Regions from separate parts of the Furfurilactobacillus curtus genome, predicted to be linked through region 1. Evidence: predicted binding sites of a transcription regulator. Region 1 holds the regulator's gene; each other region holds the start of a gene.
What was found. The regulator HrcA, encoded in region 1, represses chaperone genes, less so after heat shock. The targets are predictions, from matches to a motif close to TTAGCACTCNNNNNNNNNGAGTGCTAA.
Positions count from the first base shown of each region.

Region 2: the regulator HrcA is predicted to act here: its motif matches at 1,360-1,386, upstream of groES (co-chaperone GroES).
Region 3: the regulator HrcA is predicted to act here: its motif matches at 1,654-1,680, upstream of clpP (ATP-dependent Clp endopeptidase proteolytic subunit ClpP).
Region 4: the regulator HrcA is predicted to act here: its motif matches at 1,620-1,646, upstream of ACYQ0Y_RS09740 (ATP-dependent Clp protease ATP-binding subunit).

Region 1 covers NZ_BAAHXU010000001.1:406,780-409,954, forward strand. Annotated here, with positions in the region: gene grpE (nucleotide exchange factor GrpE) at 1-557, opposite strand, end outside; gene hrcA (heat-inducible transcriptional repressor HrcA) at 609-1,676, opposite strand; gene ribF (riboflavin biosynthesis protein RibF) at 1,929-2,888, opposite strand; gene truB (tRNA pseudouridine(55) synthase TruB) at 2,927-3,175, opposite strand, start outside.
Region 2 covers NZ_BAAHXU010000001.1:897,567-900,741, reverse strand. Annotated here, with positions in the region: partial or broken gene ACYQ0Y_RS04560 (ATP-binding cassette domain-containing protein) at 1-23, opposite strand, end outside; gene ACYQ0Y_RS04555 (redox-sensing transcriptional repressor Rex) at 489-1,148, shown strand; gene groES (co-chaperone GroES) at 1,425-1,709, shown strand; gene groL (chaperonin GroEL) at 1,770-3,175, shown strand, end outside.
Region 3 covers NZ_BAAHXU010000001.1:854,420-857,594, forward strand. Annotated here, with positions in the region: gene ACYQ0Y_RS04360 (Na+/H+ antiporter NhaC family protein) at 1-21, opposite strand, end outside; gene ACYQ0Y_RS04365 (prenyltransferase) at 615-1,532, opposite strand; gene clpP (ATP-dependent Clp endopeptidase proteolytic subunit ClpP) at 1,723-2,316, shown strand; gene ACYQ0Y_RS04375 (TetR/AcrR family transcriptional regulator) at 2,531-3,106, opposite strand.
Region 4 covers NZ_BAAHXU010000001.1:2,083,047-2,086,221, reverse strand. Annotated here, with positions in the region: gene ACYQ0Y_RS09745 (LTA synthase family protein) at 1-1,546, shown strand, start outside; gene ACYQ0Y_RS09740 (ATP-dependent Clp protease ATP-binding subunit) at 1,801-3,175, shown strand, end outside.

The sequences.
Region 1 (3,175 bases):
TTTAGCATATAACCCTTTTGAAGCACTTTGACGACCGTTTCGGGCGTTTGTCCATCTTCGGCTGGCGTGGTTTGCACAGCCTGATGTTTGGTCGGATCAAAGGGTTGGTTTAACGCCTCGATCTCAGTCACATTATTTTGCTTCAGCGCGGCCTGCAAATGATCGTAAACCATCTGTACCCCGTGTTGCAACTTTTTTGCAGCCTCGTCATCAACTTCTGTCGCCAATGCGCGCTCCAAATTATCCAGTTCTGGCACAACATCATGAGCTAACTGCTGCCCGTCATATTTCAATAAGGCAGCGGTTTCTTTTTGCTGTCGCTGCTGAATATTAGCAATTTCAGCCTGCGCCCGTAAAAGTTGATCGTCCTTTTCTTCTAACTGAGCTTGCAAGGTTTCAATGACTTGTTGCGATTTTTTTTCATCGCTCACAGGTTCAGCCTCAATTGGCTTCTTAATGTCTTTTGCACGCGGATCCTTGGCTTTTTTCGCAGCTGCTTCACTTTCAGCAGCAGTTTCATTTTTCTGGTCATCCGTTTGCTGTGATGTTTCAGACAAATGTGCCACCTCCATTCACTAAAAAATTTAATTATTAACTATGAATCTAACTCACCGATCAAGCTCCCGATAGTAATCAAGGAGTTTTGCAGCAAGCTCTTGACGGAAAGCGCCAATTAAACCGATCATTCGTGAATAAGGCATCCGCGTCGGACCCAAAACCGCAATCATACCGCGGCCGTGGGGACCCACATCATACGTCCCGGTCACCAAACTATAGTCCTTCAATAGGTCATTTGTAATCTCATCACCAATTTTAACCCGAACCTGATTATCTGGTGGGCTCAGGACGCTAGCAATATCTGTTGATGTATCAAAGAGTTGATACATCGATTTCAATACTTGTGGGTCTTGATCTGCCGAGAAATTCAATAAATTCAATCGACCTCCAACAAAGAACCGTTCCGTTGCGGCTTGATCGAGGACATGCCCTAAAATCTCCAAAAAACCGGTCGGCGTTTGCAAATACTGCCCGACTTGAGCCGGAATTTGCACCCGCAATTTCTCCATAATCTCCGGTAACTGTAAGCCGACAAGCTGGTCGTTGATTAAGCGCACAACTGCTTCCAGTTGGTCACTGGCAATATTGCGTGGAACCGTAAACGTCTGGTTGGCAACATCACCGTTATCGAGAACCATAATCGCCATGACCTGTCGATTTCCCAAAGGCACTAATCGAAATCCGCTAAGCCGAACATCGGCTTGTTCCGGTTTCAAGGTAAACGCCGTATAAGAAGTTAACTCTGATAACAAATTAGCTGACTCTTCAATAATCTCGTCAATCTTATTAAATGAACCGCCCAACTCGCTTTGAATTAACTGAATATCAGCGCGTTTAACCGCGTCATCACTCACTAAATGGTCAACATAGTAACGATAACCTAGTAAAGAAGGAACCCGACCAGAGGAAGTATGTTCTTTTTGAACATACCCCGCTTCTTCCAAAGCGGCCATTTCATTGCGAATGGTGGCTGAACTCACGTGGATCGGTAAATGGTCACTTAAACCTTTGGATCCGACAGCCGACCCAGTTTCTGTATACTCACGGACAATGGCTTGTAAAATTAATTTTTGTCGATCAGTTAACGTCTTAATCACCTCTTTTAGCACTTGTGCCATTTGAGTGCTAAGAACAATTACTAATATAACAACTTGGTCAAACAAAGTCAAACATAATTTCGCATTCCTAGCAGCGCCTTCCAATCAGCCTAACTCTAGCGAATGGCTCGGTTTACAAGGACTCGCGTACACGTAAAAGGACACCGTCTCAACACTGAGACAATGTCCATTGAAGCCAGTCTACTCACAGCTGCCAACTCATTTTAATTCGTCAAACTTCGCTTGATGCGCAGTGGTTCTGAAGAGCTCCAATCAAATCGTTAATTTAGGACCACCGACTTGATCGATAAATCGTTGGGTGTTAATGACATCCTGATCCAGCTGTTCAACCAGTGCCTCGGCACCGTCAAACTTAACCTGGTCGCGAAGATACCCTCCCCACGCAACTGTCACTTCTTCACCATAAATTTCTTCATTGAAGTCAAGCAGATAAATCTCATCCGTAACTGGTCGATGGGCCCCGAATGTTTCATTGCGGCCGATAGAGGCCATCCCTGCATGCCAATCGGCCCCTACTTTCAGCCAAACCGCATAAATGCCAATCCCGGGTAAACGTTCAACGGCGGGACCTTCGACATTTGCCGTTGGATAACCCAAGGTTCGTCCGCGCGCTTCGCCATGAATAACGATCCCGGTCGTTTGATAAGTGTACCCGAGTAACTCATTGGCATGGGCAACTTGACCGGCGTCAATTAATTCACGAATTCGTGTTGAACTGTCCTTCGCATGATCCATTGAGACCTGCCCGACTTCGACGACCTCAAACCGGTCGCGTGCATACCCTGGTAACTGTGCCATATTAGCCACCGCTTTGCGGCCATAAGTGTGGTCAAACCCAGCCACCACTGCCACTGCGTGTAAGCCAACCATATACTGATCGACGAATGCTTGCGGCGTAAGTGAAGCCAGCTTAGACGTAAAACTGACGCCATACACAATGTCGACACCCAATTGCTTTAACAAGTCCAACTTACGGTCGAAAGTGGATAGGTACCGAAATGACTCAGTTGACGTTTGATACACAATGGACGGGTGATGAGTATAGGTCAACACAGCCAATTTTGCATGACGAGCCGTGGCAATTTCCCGAGCACGCCTGATAACCGTCTGATGACCGAGATGCACGCCATCAAAAAAGCCCATGGCTAAAACAACATCACCAGTGGGAATTTGTTCTGCTCGATAGGGGTGGCGTAAATAGATGACTTCCACGATTTGACACCTTCATTAACAATATTTTTGAATTTCTGTTAAAGATGATTTGAAAACATTTTAAGCGGCTTGGCATGTCGCCGATCATCACTGAGCTGATATAAAGCCTTAATGTGCTGCTGATAACGTACAGATATGATTGGTTGGTCACCAAGAATAGTCGTGGGTAAAAAGCCACCATTCTGAACGATCTGCCATTGTTCATCACTTAATTCAACCACGGGATAATGCGAAAGTGCAACATCAATTGGAAACAAATGCTGCTCAATGCTGTGATCAGCTACCGC
Region 2 (3,175 bases), 490 kb from region 1:
CCAACTAAGCCGACACGTGCGTGATCTTCAACCGTCATAGAGACATTTTCAAATAAGGTATCGGCGCCGAAACGACGTGCGACTGCTTGTACTTGGAGAACATACATAGTCGAAAACTCCTTCACTCATCAAACGATTTCATAACTACCATTCTAACATGTCGAGCAATGAAGCGGCATGGGTTACCAAGCGGCTGCGCTGATTGAGCTTGTGAAACAAGTGGTTGGTAAAGGATTAATGACGATGATTATAAAAGTTCGTGATTTTAATTAATATCAACAGTACGAAGTTTTAGGAAAAAGACAGTCGATTCAAAAGCTTTCAGATCAAGGTAAATCAGGATTTTATTAAGCCAAACGGCAAGAAACTTTGTGAAAGAAACAGATAAAAGAATGAAATTTACTTCACAATAAGTGACCCTATGCTATAATTGGTCTACACATTAGTTTCACAAGCGATACTAATCGAACAAAAAGGAGTGAACCGTCGTGGCCGAACAACGAATTCCACGTGCGACAGCAAAACGGCTGCCGATCTATTACCGTTATTTAAACATTTTATTGGATGCGGATAAGACCCGCGTTTCTTCAACCCAGTTATCGGAGGCGGTTAAAGTCGACTCTGCAACTATTCGTCGCGACTTTTCATACTTTGGTGCCCTCGGCAAAAGAGGCTACGGTTATGATGTTGCAAAGCTCATTGAGTTCTTTAAAAAGATTCTGAATCAAGATCAATTGACCAATGTTGCATTAGTTGGGGTGGGGAATTTAGGCCATGCATTATTGAACTTTAATTTTCATCAAAACAGCAATGTTCGTATCAGCGCAGCCTTTGATGTTAACGACAATATCGTAAACACAGTTCAAAGTGGTGTGCCAATTTATCCATTATCAGAAATGGGCCGTCAATTGCAGGATCAGCAAATCTCGATCGCCATCGTAACCGTTCCAGAACGTACAGCACAGGATGTGACGGAACAATTGGTTAAGGCCGGAATCAAGGGGATTCTGAACTTTACGCCACGTCGCTTGTCTGTACCTGACTCAGTGCGGGTTCAAAACGTTGATTTGACTAATGAATTACAGACACTCATTTATTTCATTGATCATTATGCTGAGATTCTACCAACTGAGGGTGAACAAGGATAAACAGTTGTGATTATTAGCTGAATACAAAAGGATGAACGTCGGTTGCTTTGCGAAGTGACTGACGTTTTTTTAAGCATCGCCCAGCTTAATCCTTATGCCTTGTTGACAGCTATCAATTAGCAGTGTGGGTCCGGGGCTGCTAATTTTTTTGACTAAGTTTGACCAAAAGCCTTGCATTCAGAATCGGGGATGGTTATTATAGACCTTGTTGTTAGCACTTAGACATTAAGAGTGCTAAAAGCGTTTATTTCAACGAAAATTATTGGAGGGATTAACGTGTTAAAACCATTAGGAGATCGTGTTATTTTACAAGCTTCTGAAGAAGAAGAACAAACCGTTGGCGGTATTGTCTTGGCAAGTAATGCGCAAGAAAAACCAACGACTGGAAAAGTTATCTCTGTCGGTGCTGGCCGTGTATTGGACAACGGTGACTCTGTTGCACCATCCGTTAAGGAAGGCGACACAGTAATGTTTGACAAGTACGCCGGGACCCAAGTGACTTATGACGGTGCAGATTACCTAGTTCTCCATGAAAAAGATATTGTCGCAATTGTTGAATAATTTTCGACCTAAATTGCGTAAATAAAGACGAAATAAAAAATAGTTGAGGTGGAAATTCACATGGCTAAAGATCTAAAGTTTTCTGAAGATGCCCGCAGCTCAATGCTTGCTGGGGTTGATAAATTAGCGAACACGGTTAAAACCACACTTGGACCAAAAGGTCGCAACGTTGTACTTGAACAAAGTTATGGTTCACCAACCATCACTAATGATGGTGTAACGATTGCTAAAGCAGTTGAATTGGCTGACCATTTCGAAAACATGGGTGCAAAGTTGGTTGCTGAAGTTGCTTCTAAGACTAATGACATCGCTGGTGACGGGACGACAACTGCTACGGTGCTCACACAATCCATCGTAAACGAAGGCATGAAGAATGTGACTGCCGGTGCCAACCCAGTTGGGATCCGGACAGGGATTGAAAAAGCGACCAATGCAGCCGTTGATGCTTTACACAAGATGAGCCACGACGTCAAAACTAAGTCAGACATTGCTCAGATTGCTTCGATTTCGGCTGCAGATCCAGAAGTTGGTGAATTGATTGCTGACGCAATGGAAAAGGTTGGCAATGATGGCGTTATCACCATTGAAGAATCTAAGGGGATCGAGACTACTTCGGATGTAGTTGAAGGGATGCAGTTTGACCGTGGATACATGAGTCAATACATGGTTACCGATAATGACAAGATGGAAGCTGACTTGGATAACCCATACATCTTGATCACGGATAAGAAGATTGCTAACATCCAAGACATTTTGCCATTACTGCAATCAGTTGTTGAACAGGGCCGTGCTTTACTGATCATCGCTGATGACATTACTGGTGAAGCATTGCCAACGTTAGTCTTGAACAAGATGCGTGGTACGTTTAACGTCGTTGCTGTTAAGGCCCCTGGCTTTGGTGATCGGCGCAAAGCGCAGTTGGAAGATATTGCTGCTTTGACTGGTGGTACTGTGATTACTGACGACCTCGGCTTGAACTTGAAAGACACGACTGTCGAACAGTTGGGTCAAGCTGGTAAAGTTACTGTTACCAAAGATAACACGACGATCGTTGAAGGCGCTGGTAACAAGGCCGACGTTGACGAACGGGTTGCCAACATTCGAACTGAGTTAGAAGCAACGACTTCAGACTTCGACAAAGAAAAGTTACAAGAACGTTTAGCTAAGTTATCTGGTGGGGTTGCCCGAATTAACGTCGGTGCTGCAACTGAGACCGAATTGAAGGAACGTCGTTACCGGATTGAAGATGCGTTGAATGCGACGCGAGCCGCAGTTGAAGAAGGCTTCGTTTCTGGTGGTGGTACTGCATTAGTTAACGTTATCGAAGCAGTCGCTGCATTGGAAGAAGAAGGCGACGTTCAAACGGGAATTAATATTGTTCTGCGTGCGCTTGAAGAACCAGTGCGTCAGATTGCTGAAAACGCTGGTAAAGAGGGCTCAGTGATCGTTGAAAAGCTGAAGTCACA
Region 3 (3,175 bases), 450 kb from region 1:
AAAGGCTGTTTGTTCTTTCATTTGATTAACCCCGCTTTTGACTAACTAGCTTCCAACCATTAATTTTGATTGTAAAGCGCTAATATCGCGGATTACCCCCACAATGCCCAACATTCATTTTGGCAGCCCCCTTTTCACAAAAAAATCGTCCCTGTTATGCAATTGCATAACAGGGACGATTTTTTAACCGTGGTACCACCCAGCTTAGGTTCTTTGATGGCGCCACCAAAAAGCCTCACTCTCACTGGGATAACGGTCCAGAGTTGCCCGTTCATTGTGGTTTTCAAGTATTTCGTAAACTAGCCCTGATCGGTTCGCAGCAACCACCGACTTCCTGACGCCCAGACGAGTCCCTACTTGGAATGAAAACAAATGATTAAATGTTGATTAGAAAGATACCAGCTTTTTAATTCCTTGTCAATGTTTTTTTATTAATCAGAGTGTGAGCCCGAGCAACAACGGACAAGCGCAATTGGGCGTATTTTGCCCGGTTGTGGTTGTTGGTTGGGCGCAGGACTCAGGTCTGGCGAGCACGTTTAAGAAAGAGTGTGAACCAGACCGTTTTGAGGCCGAGCAACAACGGACAAGGCTAATTGGGCGGGTTCCTGCAAAATTTATAACCAGACTCCGGCAGCAAACAACAACGTATAACCTAAAAAGAACAATGAAGTACTCTTGATGACACTCATATAGGTCTTGCGTTTATCTTGTACCGCAAAAAACGGTTGCATTCCCCGCCACATGACTGGTAATAAAAGCAAACTCAATAATGTTTCCCATGGTGCCAAGTGTCCGAAAAAGTTAACAAGTGGCCAAATGGACCCAAGGACCAACAACACTCGCATCAGACTAACCGCGTTACCACGACCAATAAAATAAGCTAGTGTGTGTCGATGATTTTTAATATCTTCATCTAAATCAGCGGTGTTATTGGCGAGCTGCACCAAAAAGAAAATTAGAGTCAGTGGTAGACATAAAGTAAATGTCGTCGCGATCACGCTGAAATTAAATGGACGCTGCCCGAAGATACTAACGTAGACACAGGTTAGTTGAATCAAATAAGAAATCGACAACGCCACTACCGCTTCACAGATTGGCATAGCATTTAAAGGCCACGGTCCGGCTGTATAAAAAATACCAATGGTGTAACCAATGAGCCCAAAAATCAGGACCGGCCAGCCAGTGCGCGTGACCAGAACTAATCCTGGAATCGCTGAGATTAAGTACAGGATGGTTCCTAACCACCAGACACCTTTCAATGGCAATTTAAGCCGGCCTAGCGGATTCGTATGTAACGCATATCCTTCTCGATCTGTAGCATGGACATAATCATAATAGTTATCCGAAACATTCACTGCCAAGTCAAAGATAAAGACATCAATCAGACACAACAAAACATTAATCCAATTGACGACCCCATAATGATATTGTGCAATCGCTGCTCCTAAGACAAACCAGACAATATTCAACGGCGCGGTATAAATTTCCGTCAATTCGACAAATACCGACCAAGTTAACCATTTTTTATTCATCAATTTACTCCTCAACCCTTGATGTATTAAGGCTACCACAACTAATCAAAAAAAATTAGTTAGTTTGTTCGCATTTTGTTTGACCTTTTTTGACCAAAGGTTTAAACTACAGTTACGTTGATTAGCAGAGCAAGCATTCAAGTGCTAACGCTGACTAACTCACAACGCAAATTACAAGGAGGCCTCAATCATGGCTTTAATTCCAACTGTTATTGAACAGTCCAGCCGCGGTGAACGCGCCTATGACATTTACTCCCGGTTGTTAAAGGACCGGATCATCATGGTTTCTGGGCCAATTGAAGACGACATGGCCAATGCCATTATCGCTCAGTTGTTGTTCCTAGATGCCCAAGACTCAGATAAAGATATTTACATGTACATTAACTCTCCTGGTGGTGTCATTACTTCTGGGATGGCGATCTATGACACAATGAACTTCGTTAAATCCGACGTTCAAACAATTGTCATGGGAATGGCCGCTTCAATGGCTTCCATTCTGGCCACCTCTGGGACTAAGGGCAAGCGATTCGCTCTGCCACACTCAGAGATCCTAATTCACCAACCTTCTGGTGGTGCACAAGGTCAACAGACTGAAATTGAAATCGTCGCAGAAGAAATTCTGAAGACGCGGAAGATGATTAACGAATTACTGGCTGAAAAGACGGGTCAGAACATCGAAACCATTAACCGTGATACAGAACGCGACAATTACATGACGGCTCAACAGGCTTTAGACTACGGCTTGATTGATCACATCATGACGAACTCCAGTGAAATGAAGTAATTCATTTAATAATTCAGAGCGAAACCTGCCGGGTGTTATCGAGCACTAGCTAAGCCTGAGCAGTTGGCGATCTTTGCCAATTGATCGGGCTAGGCTAGGCACAGGTAACGGGCTGGTGTAGCTCGCCACACGCACAAAACCCGTGTTTCCATTTTCAGGAAACACGGGTTTTGTGCTTTAGTCAGTGCTGTCAATCAGCGTTCCACAGCTAACTTCATTTCATTAAGGCTGCGATTAATAACTCGCACACTTCACTAAACGGTCGCTCGTTTTGGGTGTACACTCCGTTTAAAATATTATCGGCATGTATCTTGATCGTCGAAAACAACAAATTGCGCACCAATGAAATATCAACCGATCTAAAAGTCCCATTATGTAAATTAGCTGCGAGTAGCTGCTGAATTGGCGTTTGGCTCACCCACTCTTCAACTTGTGCAACTGTCTTTACATCAATCCACATTTCAGACTTTAGCTTTTCAATCACGGTCATGCTATCTGGGTGTTCTAACGCGAATTTAAATAAGTTCGTCAAATAATGCTGCAATAACGAAGCGATTGGTTGATTCAAAGCAACGTCATAATCAGCTTGATATAATGCTTTTATTTCTCGAAGAAATAATGCGGCTAATAATGCAGCTCGGTTATCAAAGTAGGTATAAATACTAGATTGAGGAATTCCCACGGCCTGCGCAATTGCGGTTGTGGAAACATCGCCAACATCTTTACTGAGGATTAATTGAGCCGTCGCATCCAAAATCGCCTCATACTTTTTCTGACTTTTCTTTTTCATGTTTTGAATATAATTAGGATTTATTTGAAAGTCAATGCTTGATTATGATAGATCTATCGTTTATAATCA
Region 4 (3,175 bases), 1.7 Mb from region 1:
TATTCTGACCATGGTCGATCAGAAAATTATAATTTTCGCCGCGATCGCTCTGGTCGCACTTATTGTCCTTATTTGGTGGTTAACCCGCCACGTGCAGACCCAATCACTGTCCACTTCATCGCGGATCAGTCGACTAATAGTGGGGGTAATGATCCTAATAAGTCCCATTCAGTTCAATCATGTCTCTAGCATTCCTGGTCAATTTGTCAAAACCATGGGCGATGATCCATCGTTCTATTCACAAACCATCAGGGCACAGATCAACGGCCCAGTTATCCAATTTTTAAATAATATCGACGTTAAAATTATGGCTAAACCGGCTGACTATTCTAAGCAAACCATGACGCGCCTCGTCCACCGCTATCAACACCAAGCCCGTCAGATAAATCGCACGCGAACGACCGATATCAGCAAACAAACCGTTATTTTCAATTTGAGCGAAAGTTTTTCCGACCCTCGTCGGGTACCGCAGCTCAAAGTCAATCATAACCCGCTTCCGTTCATTTCCTCGATTAAACATGACACGACCGCTGGCTTGATGATGAGCTCAGGATATGGTGGTGGAACCGCCAATATGGAATATCAAACGCTAACGGGCCTGTCCATTACCAATTTTTCGCCAACACTACCAACGCCGTACACGCAACTCGTACCAAACGCAGCCTACACCCCAGCGTTTAATAATCTCTTCCCTTATTCCATGGGCATCCACCCTTACACGGGTAATTTATATGATCGCATCACCGTTTATAAAAAGTTTGGGTTTAACCAATTTGACTATTTAGGCAGTTCCTCGCCCATCACTAATCAACACCACGTGGGCACGAATCCCTATCTGTCCGATCAAACCGCTTATCAAAATACCCTTCGCCAATTGAAACACCATGTCAACGGTCAGTTCATTAATCTGGTGACGATGCAAAATCACATGCCCTTTGATAACTATTACGCGCACAATCAATTCAAAGTGACTGGTCAAGCTTTCGCCAGTGAAACAAGCCAACGATCGATTGAAAACTATGCCAAGGGGATCTCAATTAGCGATCAACAAGTCAAAAAGTTCATTAAACAGCTTGATCAAATCGATCGACCAATCACTTTAGTTTGGTATGGTGACCATTTGCCTGGCATTTATGATGGCTTATCGATGCGAAAGGATGGTCAAGCGCTGCACGAAACCGACTACTTTGTGTACTCGAATCGCTATGCTCGCGCTCACGGGGCTAAACAAAAAGTCAATCAACCGATAGTCGCTCCCTACTCGTTTCCGGCCTTAGTTTTAAAACAACTAAATGCTAAAGTTTCGCCCTATTACGCGTTGCAAACAGACCTTTTAGAACAGTTGCCCGCCATGTCAACAAGCTCTAAGGAAGGTTCTGTCAACAATTTCAACGCCGCCACTGAGTATACAGATTCAACTGGTCACCCCATCCACGCTCACCAGCTTTCTTCTAAAAAGCTGCAGTTGCTTCACGACTATCAGTTAGTTCAATACGATATCACGGCTGGTCATCATTACGTTAAGTCACAACACTTCATGAAATAAATAGTCAGTTAATCCGTCATGCCCAAGCTTTTCTGAGGCATGACGTTTTTGCTAATCGACACCCATTCATGAATTAGCACTCGCACAAATAAAGTGCTAAAAAAAGAGGCAATTGACTTGCACACATAAAGTTAGCGTGTATAATACTAGCTAAAGGTCAATGTTGGTCAAACAAAATTTGATTAACACCTTTCCCATCACGCCTGGCAATTAGCAGGTCGTTTGATGAATACTGATGAAGGAGTGATCACGACATGCTTTGTCAAAACTGCCAGAAGAATGAGGCAACAATCCATTTAGGCGTCAATATGAATGGACAACAAATCCAAGTAAATTTGTGTCAAGATTGCTATCAACTTCTCCAACAAGCAGGCAATAATTTAATGAATGGTAATAGAAACGGAGGCTCAAACATGGCTCAAGATCCATTTGGCTTTGGTAACCTAGACGATCTCTTTGCGGCAATGCAAAATGGGAACGTTAATGCAAATAACTTTCAACAAGCCCAGCAAGGCCCAGCAACTCAGGCTGGCCGCGGTGGCAATAATAATGGCGGTAACAACCGCAACAGCAAGCACCCGCTCCTCGATCAATATGGTCTAAACCTAACTGATCAAGCCAAAGCAGGAAAAATCGATCCCGTCATCGGTCGTGATGCCGAAATCGATCGCGTTATTGAGATTTTAAACCGTCGGACTAAAAACAATCCCGTTCTAATTGGGGAAGCCGGTGTTGGTAAGACGGCCGTCGTTGAAGGTTTGGCGCAGGCCATCGTCAACGGTAAGGTGCCAGAAAAACTACTTAACAAGCAAATTATCCGACTAGATGTTGTTTCACTTGTTCAAGGAACTGGGATTCGTGGTCAATTTGAACAGCGGATGCAGCAACTGATGGACGAAGTCTCAAAGAACGATGATATTATCCTCTTTATCGACGAAATCCATGAAGTCGTCGGTGCCGGAAATGCTGAAGGCGGTATGGATGCTGGTAACGTCTTGAAGCCAGCCTTAGCACGTGGTGAATTCCAATTGGTTGGGGCGACCACCCAAAAAGAATACCGTGACATTGAAAAAGATGCCGCATTGGCCCGTCGATTCCAGCCAATCGAAGTTGAAGAACCATCTGTTGAAGACACGATTTCCATTCTAAAAGGGATTCAGAAGCGTTACGAAGACTATCACCACGTTCACTACTCTGACGCTGCCATTGAAGCCGCTGCACGTTTATCAGCTCGCTACATTCAGGATCGTTTCTTACCGGATAAGGCGATCGATTTGGTCGACGAAGCCGGCTCTAAGAAGAACCTGACGTTGCGTAATGTCGACCCAACTTCTTATGAAGACAAGATTCATACAGCAGAAGCTCACAAACAATCAGCATTGGACAAAGAAGATTACGAAAAAGCCGCTTATTACCGCGACCAAGTCAATCAGCTCGAACGAGCTAAAAAGGATGCTGAAGAGAATCCGCAATCCGATGATGCTGCAACTATCACTGAAAAAGACATTGAGCGCATCATTGAAGAGAAAACGGATATTCCCGTTAGTGACCTACAAACGCAAGAAAAGAGCCAGCTAAAGGATCTTGACAAACGTCTGGAAGCACATGTTATCGGTCAAAATCAGGCCG